2 regions of the Comamonas aquatilis genome follow, and region 2 is predicted to be linked to the other one. Evidence: predicted binding sites of a transcription regulator. Region 2 holds the regulator's gene; the other holds the start of a gene.
What was found. Region 2 encodes FNR, which switches genes on or off when oxygen is low (the NO sensors DNR and NnrR bind a similar motif). Its sites were predicted from a motif close to TTGATNNNNATCAA; they were not measured.

Region 1: the regulator FNR is predicted to act here: its motif matches at 3,055-3,068, upstream of ACNAZA_RS09950 (hemerythrin domain-containing protein).

Annotation. Positions count from the first base shown of each region.
Region 1 is NZ_CBCSIW010000006.1:64,170-68,725, reverse strand. It holds gene ACNAZA_RS09970 (magnesium transporter CorA family protein) at 1-143, shown strand, start outside; gene ACNAZA_RS09965 (dienelactone hydrolase family protein) at 214-906, opposite strand; gene ACNAZA_RS09960 (SDR family oxidoreductase) at 1,042-1,809, shown strand; gene ACNAZA_RS09955 (MarC family protein) at 1,809-2,456, shown strand; gene ACNAZA_RS09950 (hemerythrin domain-containing protein) at 2,493-2,990, opposite strand; gene ACNAZA_RS09945 (ABC-type transport auxiliary lipoprotein family protein) at 3,145-3,834, opposite strand; gene ACNAZA_RS09940 (MlaD family protein) at 3,855-4,556, opposite strand, start outside.
Region 2 is NZ_CBCSIW010000013.1:37,694-42,249, reverse strand. It holds gene ccoG (cytochrome c oxidase accessory protein CcoG) at 1-658, shown strand, start outside; gene ACNAZA_RS15030 (FixH family protein) at 721-1,032, shown strand; gene ACNAZA_RS15025 (hypothetical protein) at 1,229-1,480, shown strand; gene fnr (fumarate/nitrate reduction transcriptional regulator Fnr) at 1,546-2,268, opposite strand; gene hemN (oxygen-independent coproporphyrinogen III oxidase) at 2,530-3,912, shown strand; gene ACNAZA_RS15010 (sulfite exporter TauE/SafE family protein) at 3,916-4,556, shown strand, end outside.

The sequences.
Region 1 (4,556 bases), on a different contig from region 2:
TCGGCATGAACTTCGAGTTCATCCCGCTGGTGCACAAAAAAGACGGCTTCATCTGGGCCCTGATTTCCATGCTCGTGATCTCGGTGGTCCTGATTGCCTACTTCTGGCGTCGCCGCTACCTGGAAAGCGAAGACAAGGAATAAAAAATAGCGCCAAGCCCATATCCATGATGGGCAAGGCGCTATGGTTGTTACCAGCTATGGCCGGCTGGCATCAGCCCAGGTGCCGGGCAAAAAAGGCCAGCGTACGCTCCTTGGCCTGGGCGGCGGCAGCGGCGTTGTAGGAACCGCGTAGATCGCAATTGAAACCATGATCGGCCTCGTAGACATGGACCTCTACCTTGGGCTGGGCTTGCTTGAAAGCTTGCACCGACTCCAGGGAGATGTAGTGGTCCAGCGTGCCGAAGTGGGCCAGCACCGGGCACAGCGCCTGGCGGCTGGCTTCCAGCTCGCTCGTCATGCCGCCGCCGTAATAGCAGACCGCCGCCGAGATGCTGGCGAGCTCGCAGGCCGAGCGCCAGGTCATCAGACCGCCCCAGCAAAAACCCACCACGCCAATCTTGCCGCCAGGCACCAGCGTGGCCGCATGGGCCACAGCCGCTTCCACATCGCGCAGTACGCCGGGAGCGGGCAAGGCCTCCACCGCACCCTTGAGGGCAAAGCCCTGCTGCATATCGGCTTCGGTGTAGCCCAGGTCCACATCGGCTTGCACACGGGCAAACATGGCGGGCGCCACAGCAACATAGCCCTCGGCGGCATAGCGGTCGGCCACCGAGCGGATATGGCTGTTCACGCCAAAAATCTCTTGCAGCACAACGATGGCGCCACGCGGCTGGCCTTCCGGCAGAGCCACGTAAGCCGGCGTTTTTGCGCCATCCACGGCTGTCAATTCCACAAAACTACCCATATCAAGCTCCTCTTTTCGTTGCACAAGTCGCACGCCCGGCGTGCGTTCGCAGCCTGTTTCACCCATGTCGGCAAGCTGGGTGCTGTAATGGCTGCTGCACGCCGGCGATCCGGCCATTTTTTCACAGGAGTGTTCATGGAGAGCAAAGCCTCCCGACGAAAAGTTGCCCTCATCACCGGCGGCAGCCGCGGCATAGGAGCGGCCACCGCCTTGCTGGCCGCAGCACAAGGCTGGGATGTGCTGATCAGCTACCAGAGCCAGCAGGCGGCGGCCGAGGCCGTGGTGGCCCAGGCGCGTGCACTGGGCGCCAACGCCCATGCCGTGCAGGCCGATGTGGGCGAGGAGGCCCAGGTGCTCAAGCTGTTTGGCGCACTCGACGAACGTTTTGACAGCCTTGACGCCCTGGTCAACAACGCCGGCGTGGTGGATGTGGCCCAGACCGTGGCCGAGTACAGCCTGCAGCGGCTGGAGCGCATGTTCCGCGTCAACACCGTGGGCGCTTTTGTCTGCGCCCGCGAGGCCGTGCTGCGCATGAGCATCCGGCGCGGCGGCCGTGGGGGGGCCATCGTCAACGTCTCCAGCATTGCGGCGCGCCTGGGTGCGCCAGGCCAGTACGTGGACTACGCTGCCTCCAAGGGTGCGGTAGATGTGCTGACCCTGGGCCTGGCCAAGGAGGTGGCCGCCGAAGGCATACGCGTGAACGCCGTGCGCCCGGGGCTGATAGAGACCGACATCCACGCCAGTGGCGGCCAGCCGGATCGCGTGCAGCGCCTGGCCCCGAATATTCCCATGCAACGCGGCGGCACCGCCCAGGAGGTGGCCGATGCGATCGTGTGGCTGATGGGCGATGGCTCACACTACACCACAGGCAGTCTGATCGAAATTTCCGGAGGCAATCTCTAATGGATCTCAAGCCGCTGATTACGCTGGTCGCCATCATCAACCCGCTGGCCATTGTTCCGTTCTTCATCCACTACACCGAGGGCCTGAGTCCGCAGCAGCGCCGGCAGACCATTCGCACCGCCGCCTTTGCCGCGTTTTGCGTGATTGCCGTCTGCGCCTTGCTGGGTCTGCAAATCCTGCAGTTCTTCAATATCTCGCTGCAAAGCTTTCAGGTGGGCGGCGGCCTGCTGCTGCTGCTCAGCGCCATGAATATGCTCAACGCGCGCCCGGCCGAAGAGCGGCCGAACAACTCCACGCTGGAGGCCGGCGTGGAAAAAGCCGCCATGGGCAACAGCATTGCCGTCGTGCCGCTGACCATTCCGCTACTGACCGGACCGGCCGCCATGTCCACGGTGGTGATCTATGCCGACCAGGCCCGCACCGTCTGGCAGCATATCTCGCTGGTGGGCTATGGCGTGGTGGTGGCGCTGGCCGTGGTGATCTGCTTTTCGCTGGCCGACCCGATTGCCCGCGTGCTGGGCAAGACCGGCATCAACGTGATGACCCGACTGATGGGCCTGATTCTGGCCGCCCTGGCGATCGAGGTGATGGCCGGCGGCCTGATCAAGATCTTCCCCATCCTGGCCTCACCGGCGATCTACCCCTGAGCTGCTACACCGCCTCCTGCAAGGGGGCGTGCTTGTTTATGCGGTATGCGCTGCCTGGCGTTCTGCGCTGCCGCAGGCTCCGCCACAGCCGGTGATCGGTTCCGCAGGCAGGGCTTCAGGCGTCAACAGCTGTCCCGTGACGGGATCAAAGCCCGTGCTGCGCATATGCAGGGCCAGGGCCGCATCCATGTTTTGCGCATGATGGCTGAACCAGGGGCCCAGCTCGGCCGCCATGTGGCGGATGCTTGCCAGATCGCCTTGCGCGCCCTTGACCGCGCCTTCGCGCATGACGGCCAGCACCACCTTGTGCTGCTGGCTATGGCAGTTGCCCGTGGCAAAGCCCGTGGTCTGCATCCAGCGGTCTTCCTGATCGAAGTGGTGCTGGGTATGCGCGATCAGCGCCTCCCACAGCGCCGGCAGCCGCGCATCGTCGACCGCCTCCACCTGCGCCAGCAAGGTCACGAACTCCTCATGCACGGCATCCATGACAGGCAGGTCCAAAACGAGAGCGGGCGTCCATTCCAGGCTGGCCATAGCGATTCCTTTGCGTTGCGGTTGGCAGTTCATCGCAGCTTAGGAAATACCGGCCCGGCGGCCATTGACCCACATCAGCAAAGCCGCGCGCCGTGACCGAAACGAATCAAAAAAGCCCTGCATGGCAGGGCTTGATCGAAAAGTACGATGCCGCTCAGCGCCCGTAGCCCTGCAACCACCGGCTGACCTGGGCGGTGACATCGTCCACGCTGCGGGCCATGGCCTGGGCGCCGCCCGCTGCATCGTTGGAGGCGGCCGGCGTCTGGGCCGTAAAAACCTTCTGGCCCAGCAAGGCATTGCCCGCGCCGCCGCTGGTCCGGCCTATCAGGCTGGCACGCAAGCGCACCACGGCCTGGCTGGTCTGCGCACTGTCGAACACCTGGCTGAACTCATCGATCTCCACGCGCAGCACGCCAATCGTGCGCTTGTCGCTCACCGTGGCGCTGACATTGTCTTTTTCGGTGAGGATGGGGCGCTCCTGACCCAGACGCATGCGTAGGCGCTGCTCCATCATCTGGGCCGGTGACAGGCCCCAACGCGCATTCTGATAGGCGCGCAGTTGCTGGCTGTCCGCATAGTTCAGGCGGTAGAACATGGCCGTCGTGCCGTCGGGCAAGCCCGGAGTCTGGACCTCTGCCAGCACCAGCGGCGTCAGCGCCGTCGCGGGTGCGGCCGCACTGGCAGGCTGCTGAGCGCCCAGATCGGCCAGCCCCAGGTCGTAGCGCACGGGCTGGATGGGAGCCGTGGGCAGGCCGGAGCAGGCGGCCAGCGCCAGCACCAGACCAGCCGCGCCGAAAGCGCCCAGCATCCGACGACCGAAGATTGAAGTGTTTTGCAATGCCATCACGATTCCTTGTTCCTGATTCAGCGGCTGGCGGCTGGTGCAGCAAAGCCGGGCTCGCCGGGTCCGGGCATGCCAGCGCCGGCGCCGTAGATCACGGCTTGCGGGTTGTCGTTGAAGCGGCTGGCCACATTGCTGATATTGCGGGCGGCGCGGGAGACTTCGTCTGCAGCATTGTTCACCCGTGGCAGCGTGCCCCGACCCATGCTCTCGGCAGCCTGTGTCAGCGCCTGCGTGCCCTGGGCGATCTGCTGCAGCGGCCCGTCAGGCGCATTGACCCTGCGCACCGTCTGCTGCAGCTCGGTGGCCACGCCGGTGGCCGCATCGCTGGCCTTGCTCAGGGATTGCAGCGTCTGGTGCGCGTCGGCGGTGATTTGCGGAAAGCCTGCAGCGGCCTTGTTCAGAGTGGTCGCCAGCTCCGTGACGCCGCCCGCCGCTGTGGCGATATTCTCCAGTGCCGCGCTCACGCGCTGCTGGTTGTCTTCGCCCAACATGGAGTTCAGGCGGCGTGAAATCTCATCCACCCGCTCAAGCAGCACCGGCCCCTGGTCGGCCAGCATATTGAGTGGCGAAGAGCGCATGAACAGGCGCGGCAAGCCGCTGGGGCCGGGCTTGAGCGCATGCGCCGAGGGTTTGCCGTCGTCGAGCTGGATATGGGCCAGCCCCGTCACGCCTTGATAGCCCAGCTGGGCGAAGGTATTGGGAGTGACCGGCGTGTTTTCGCC
Region 2 (4,556 bases):
GCAGGTGGATGCCAAGGCCCAGGGTCTGGGCGACTGCATTGACTGCAAGCTGTGCGTACAGGTCTGCCCCGTGGGTATCGATATCCGCAACGGTCTGCAATACGAGTGCATTGGCTGCGGGCTGTGCATCGATGCCTGCAACTCCGTGATGGACAAGATGGGCTATGCGCGCGGCCTGATACGCATGAGCACGCAAAATGCCATCGCCAGGGCCTGGAAGCAGGCGCAGATCATCCGCAGAGTATTTCGGCCGCGGGTGCTGATTTACACGGTGGTGCTGCTGGGCTTGAGCGCGGCCATGATTGCCAGTCTGATCCTGCGCGAGCCGCTCAAGCTCAATGTGATTCGTGACCGCGCCTCGCTGTCGCGCATTGTGGCCGGCGGCAAGCTGGAGAATGTCTACCGCCTGCAGATCATGAATGCCACCGAGCAGGAGCAGCGCTATCGCATCACTGCCACGGGACTGGATGGCCTGGAGGTGGTGCTTGAAGATGAGGTGGTGGTCGGGCCGGCGGAGACGCGCGGCGTGCCCGTGGGTCTGCAGATTCCCTATGGATCGGCAGCACCGGGCTCGCATACCGTGTACTTCAATGTGGATGCCGTGACTGCCGGGGCAGGGCGCACGTCTGAAAAAGCCGTGTTTCTGGTGCCGCGTTAACAATGTGAATGCCGCAGCCGCCTCGCAGGCGCTTGTGGCAGATTGATCAAAGAGGTTTTGTCATGTCTTCTAGCCCTGTTTCTGCCCCTGCCGGGCGCGCTGTCAAGCCGGTTCATGCCGAAGACGGCAAGCCCTGGTGGAAGTTTCCTCATGTCTGGCTGGTTGTCGCCGGCCCGGCCATTGTGGTGGTGGCCGGTTTTGTGACCGCCTATATCGCCATCAGTGCGCCCGATCCCGTCATTGACCCGGACTACTATCAGCACGGTATCGAGATCAACAAGCGTCTGGAAGAGTCTCAAAAAAGTCTGGCGCCTGCCGTGACAGGTCGCAATCACGCCGCTACCCCGGCCAAGGACCACCCCACGGACCGCTAAACGCTTGTTTTTCGGTAAATTCAAAGCATTTTGGCCTCTAGTCCATATGCACAAAGTGCTGATAGCTATTAAATAAATAGTAATTCTCCCGAGGCTTGCCCGCTGTTTGCGGCAATCCAAGGGTTTGCGGGGGCGCATTCCATGGCTGCTTGTGCAAAATGTTTTGCACCGATGACACAGCCCAAGGAGACGCAGCATGCTCGCTCAACGCTGGAAGTGGATTGCCTGGCCGGCCTTTCTGGCGGCGGCAATCATGGAGATGGTGGTTTTTGCTTTTGTCGATCCCGGCGATATTGCCCCTGTGGGCTGGTCGCGCAACGCTGTCTACACGCTGGCGTTCTTTGTGTTCTGGGGCGTGACCCTTTTTTCAAGCTACATCACCTGTTTGCTTTCGCGCTCCGCGCAGGAGCTCAATCACGGCATTGTTTCCGCGCCGCTGGTGGAGTAAGTCGCTTTCATGAAAAAAGCCCGCGTCCATGGAAGCGGGCTTTTTATTGTGAAGCGGGGTGAGCCTTAGTCGTGGCACTGCTGACTGTTGACGATGCGTTTGAGCGCCTCCGTATCCAGAATGCGCAGATGGCGTTGCTTGACTTCCACAATGCCTTCTTCGGCAAACTTGGAGAAAGTGCGGCTCACGGTTTCCAGCTTCAGGCCCAGATAGCTGCCGATTTCCTCACGGGTCATACGCAGCACCAGCTCCGACTTGGAAAAGCCGCGGGCAGACAGGCGCTGCACCAGATTGAGCACAAAGGCGGCCAGCCGCTCTTCGGCGCGCATGCTGCCCAGCAGCAGCATCACGCCGTGTTCGCGCACAATCTCGCGGCTCATGACTTTGTGCACGTGATTTTGCAAGGCGGTGACTTCGCGCGAGAGCTGCTCGAGCTTGTCAAACGGCATCACGCAGACCTCGGCATCTTCCAGTGCCACCGCGTCGCAGGTGTGGTGGTCGTTGACGATACCGTCAAGGCCTATGATCTCGCCCGCCATCTGAAAGCCGGTCACCTGATCGCGGCCGTCCTCGGTGGCGACGCAGGTCTTGAAAAAGCCGGTGCGAATGGCATACAGCGAAGTGAAACCTTCGCCATTGCGAAACAGCAGACCACCGCGTTTGACTTTGCGGCGTGTCGCCACGATCTCATCAATACGCTCCATCTGTTCATCGTCCAGGCCCATGGGCATGCACAGTTCGCGCAGATTGCAGTTGGAGCAGCTTGCTTTGATGGTCTGAAGATTCATGGGTAAGCAGGGATGGTGCAAGCCGGTGGGCCTGGACTATCTGTGACCTCTTGGTGAGTGATGAGATGGATCAAATTGTCGCAGCTGTTGCCTTGGCATTTCTTGATATCCATCAAGGCTGATGTGTTTGGCTTGGGGCACATTGCAATCATTCCTTCAATCAATGTGTGCGAGTTCATTGCGGTTGCAGTTGCCAGAAATCCTGCCCATCAGGAAACAAGCTGTCATCCGCCAATGTGAGCGCATCCTGACATTCACGTTATGACCGCTGTTACGCCCGAACTACTGAGTCGATTTGATGTTCCTGGACCACGCTACACATCATTTCCAACAGCCGACCGTTTTGTAGAGGCTTTCGGCACCGAGGATTACATCCTGGCGCTCCAGCAACGCAAGACCCACTGTGCAGCGAGGGCGCTGCCGCTGTCGCTTTATGTGCATGTGCCGTTTTGCGAGTCGCTGTGCTACTACTGTGCCTGCAACAAGATCGTGACCAAGCACCACGAGAAAGCGACCCAGTATCTTGACTATCTTGCGCGTGAAGTGGCCTTGCACACCGAGCACTGCGGCAAGGGACAGGCGGTCAGCCAGCTGCATCTGGGCGGCGGCACGCCCACGTTTTTCTCCGATGCCGAGCTGGCCCGGCTCATGGATTTGATGCGTGAGCATTTCAAGCTCGAAGCGGGTGGGGAGTACTCGATAGAAGTAGATCCGCGCACCGTGACGAATGAGCGCCTGGCCGTACTCAAGGAGCTGGGCTTCAATCGCCTGAGCTTCGGGGTTCAGGATTTCGACCCCGCGGTACAGAAAGCCGTGCACCGTGAACAACCTGCCGAACAGGTTTTTGCCCTGGTGCAAAAGGCGCGTGAACTGGGCTTTGCTTCCATCAATGTGGACCTGATTTACGGTCTGCCCAAGCAAACCCCGCAGTCGTTTGCACGCACGCTGACCCAGGTCAACGAGCTGCGCCCGGATCGCATCGCCCTGTATGCCTATGCCCATCTGCCCGAGCGGTTCAAGCCCCAGCGTCGCATCGAGTCTGCCGATTTGCCCATGGGCCAGGACAAGCTCAATATGCTTTCGGGAGCCATTGATGCCTTTATGGACGGGGGTTATGTCTATGTGGGCATGGATCACTTTGCCCTGCCCGATGATTCCCTGGCGATTGCCAAGCGGCAGGGGCGCCTGCACCGCAATTTCCAGGGCTATAGCACGCAGCCCGATTGCGATCTGATTGCGCTGGGTGTATCGGCCATCGGCAAGGTGGGTGCGAGCTACAGCCAGAACGCCAAAACCCTGGAGGAGTACTACGACGCGTTGGATGCCGGCATGCTACCCGTGGTTCGAGGACTGGCGCTTTCGCGCGATGACATGGCGCGCCGGGCCGTCATCATGTCCATCATGTGCCAGGGGGAGGTGCTGTTCGAGCCCATGGAGCAAGCCTGGCTGCTGAATTTTCGGGAATATTTCGCGTCCGAGTTGCAAGCTTTGAAGGAAATGCAGGCCAACGGGCTGCTGGTGCTCAGCGACGAAGGCTTCAAGGTCACGCCGCTGGGCTGGTTCTTTGTGCGCGGAGTTGCCATGTTGTTTGATCGGTATTTGCAGGCGGACCGAAACCGTGCGCGTTTTTCCAGGATCATCTAGGGCATGTTGATTTCGCTGCTCTGGACTGCTTTGATCATGGGACTCGTGGGTGGGTCCCATTGCCTTGTCATGTGTGCTGCGCCCTGCAGTGCGGTCACTGGCAGCAGGACCGACAGCCGTACTGACGGCAGCCCGTCACAAGTGCTGCACTTTCATGGCAAGCAAAGCCGTCCATGGTTGGCGCTTGTGTCATTTCATCTAGGGCGTATTGCAGGCTACTCGGCTCTGGGCGCCACAGCGGCCGTGGCCATGGAAAGCCTTTCCTGGCTGACCAATCAAAGCACGGCGCTGCAGCCCCTATGGGCTCTGTCCCATGTGGCCGTCATGGCCTGGGGTCTGGCTTTGATGGTGCAGGCCAGGCAGCCGGCATGGCTTGAGAGTGCAGGGCGTTTTGCCTGGCAGTGTGTGCAGCCCTGGGTCAGTGCGCCCGGTGGCCGTCTGGCGGCCGGTTTTTTCTGGGCATTGATGCCTTGCGGCTTGCTGTATTCGGCCGTGCTGGTGGCTGCGCTCAGCGGCGGCGCATGGCAAGGCGGTTTGTCCATGGCTGCGTTTGCCATAGGCAGCGGGCTCTGGCTGCTAGGCGGCCCCTGGCTGTGGCGTCTGAGTCAATCCCGCATCAATGCGGCGCGTGCGCAATGGGGTAC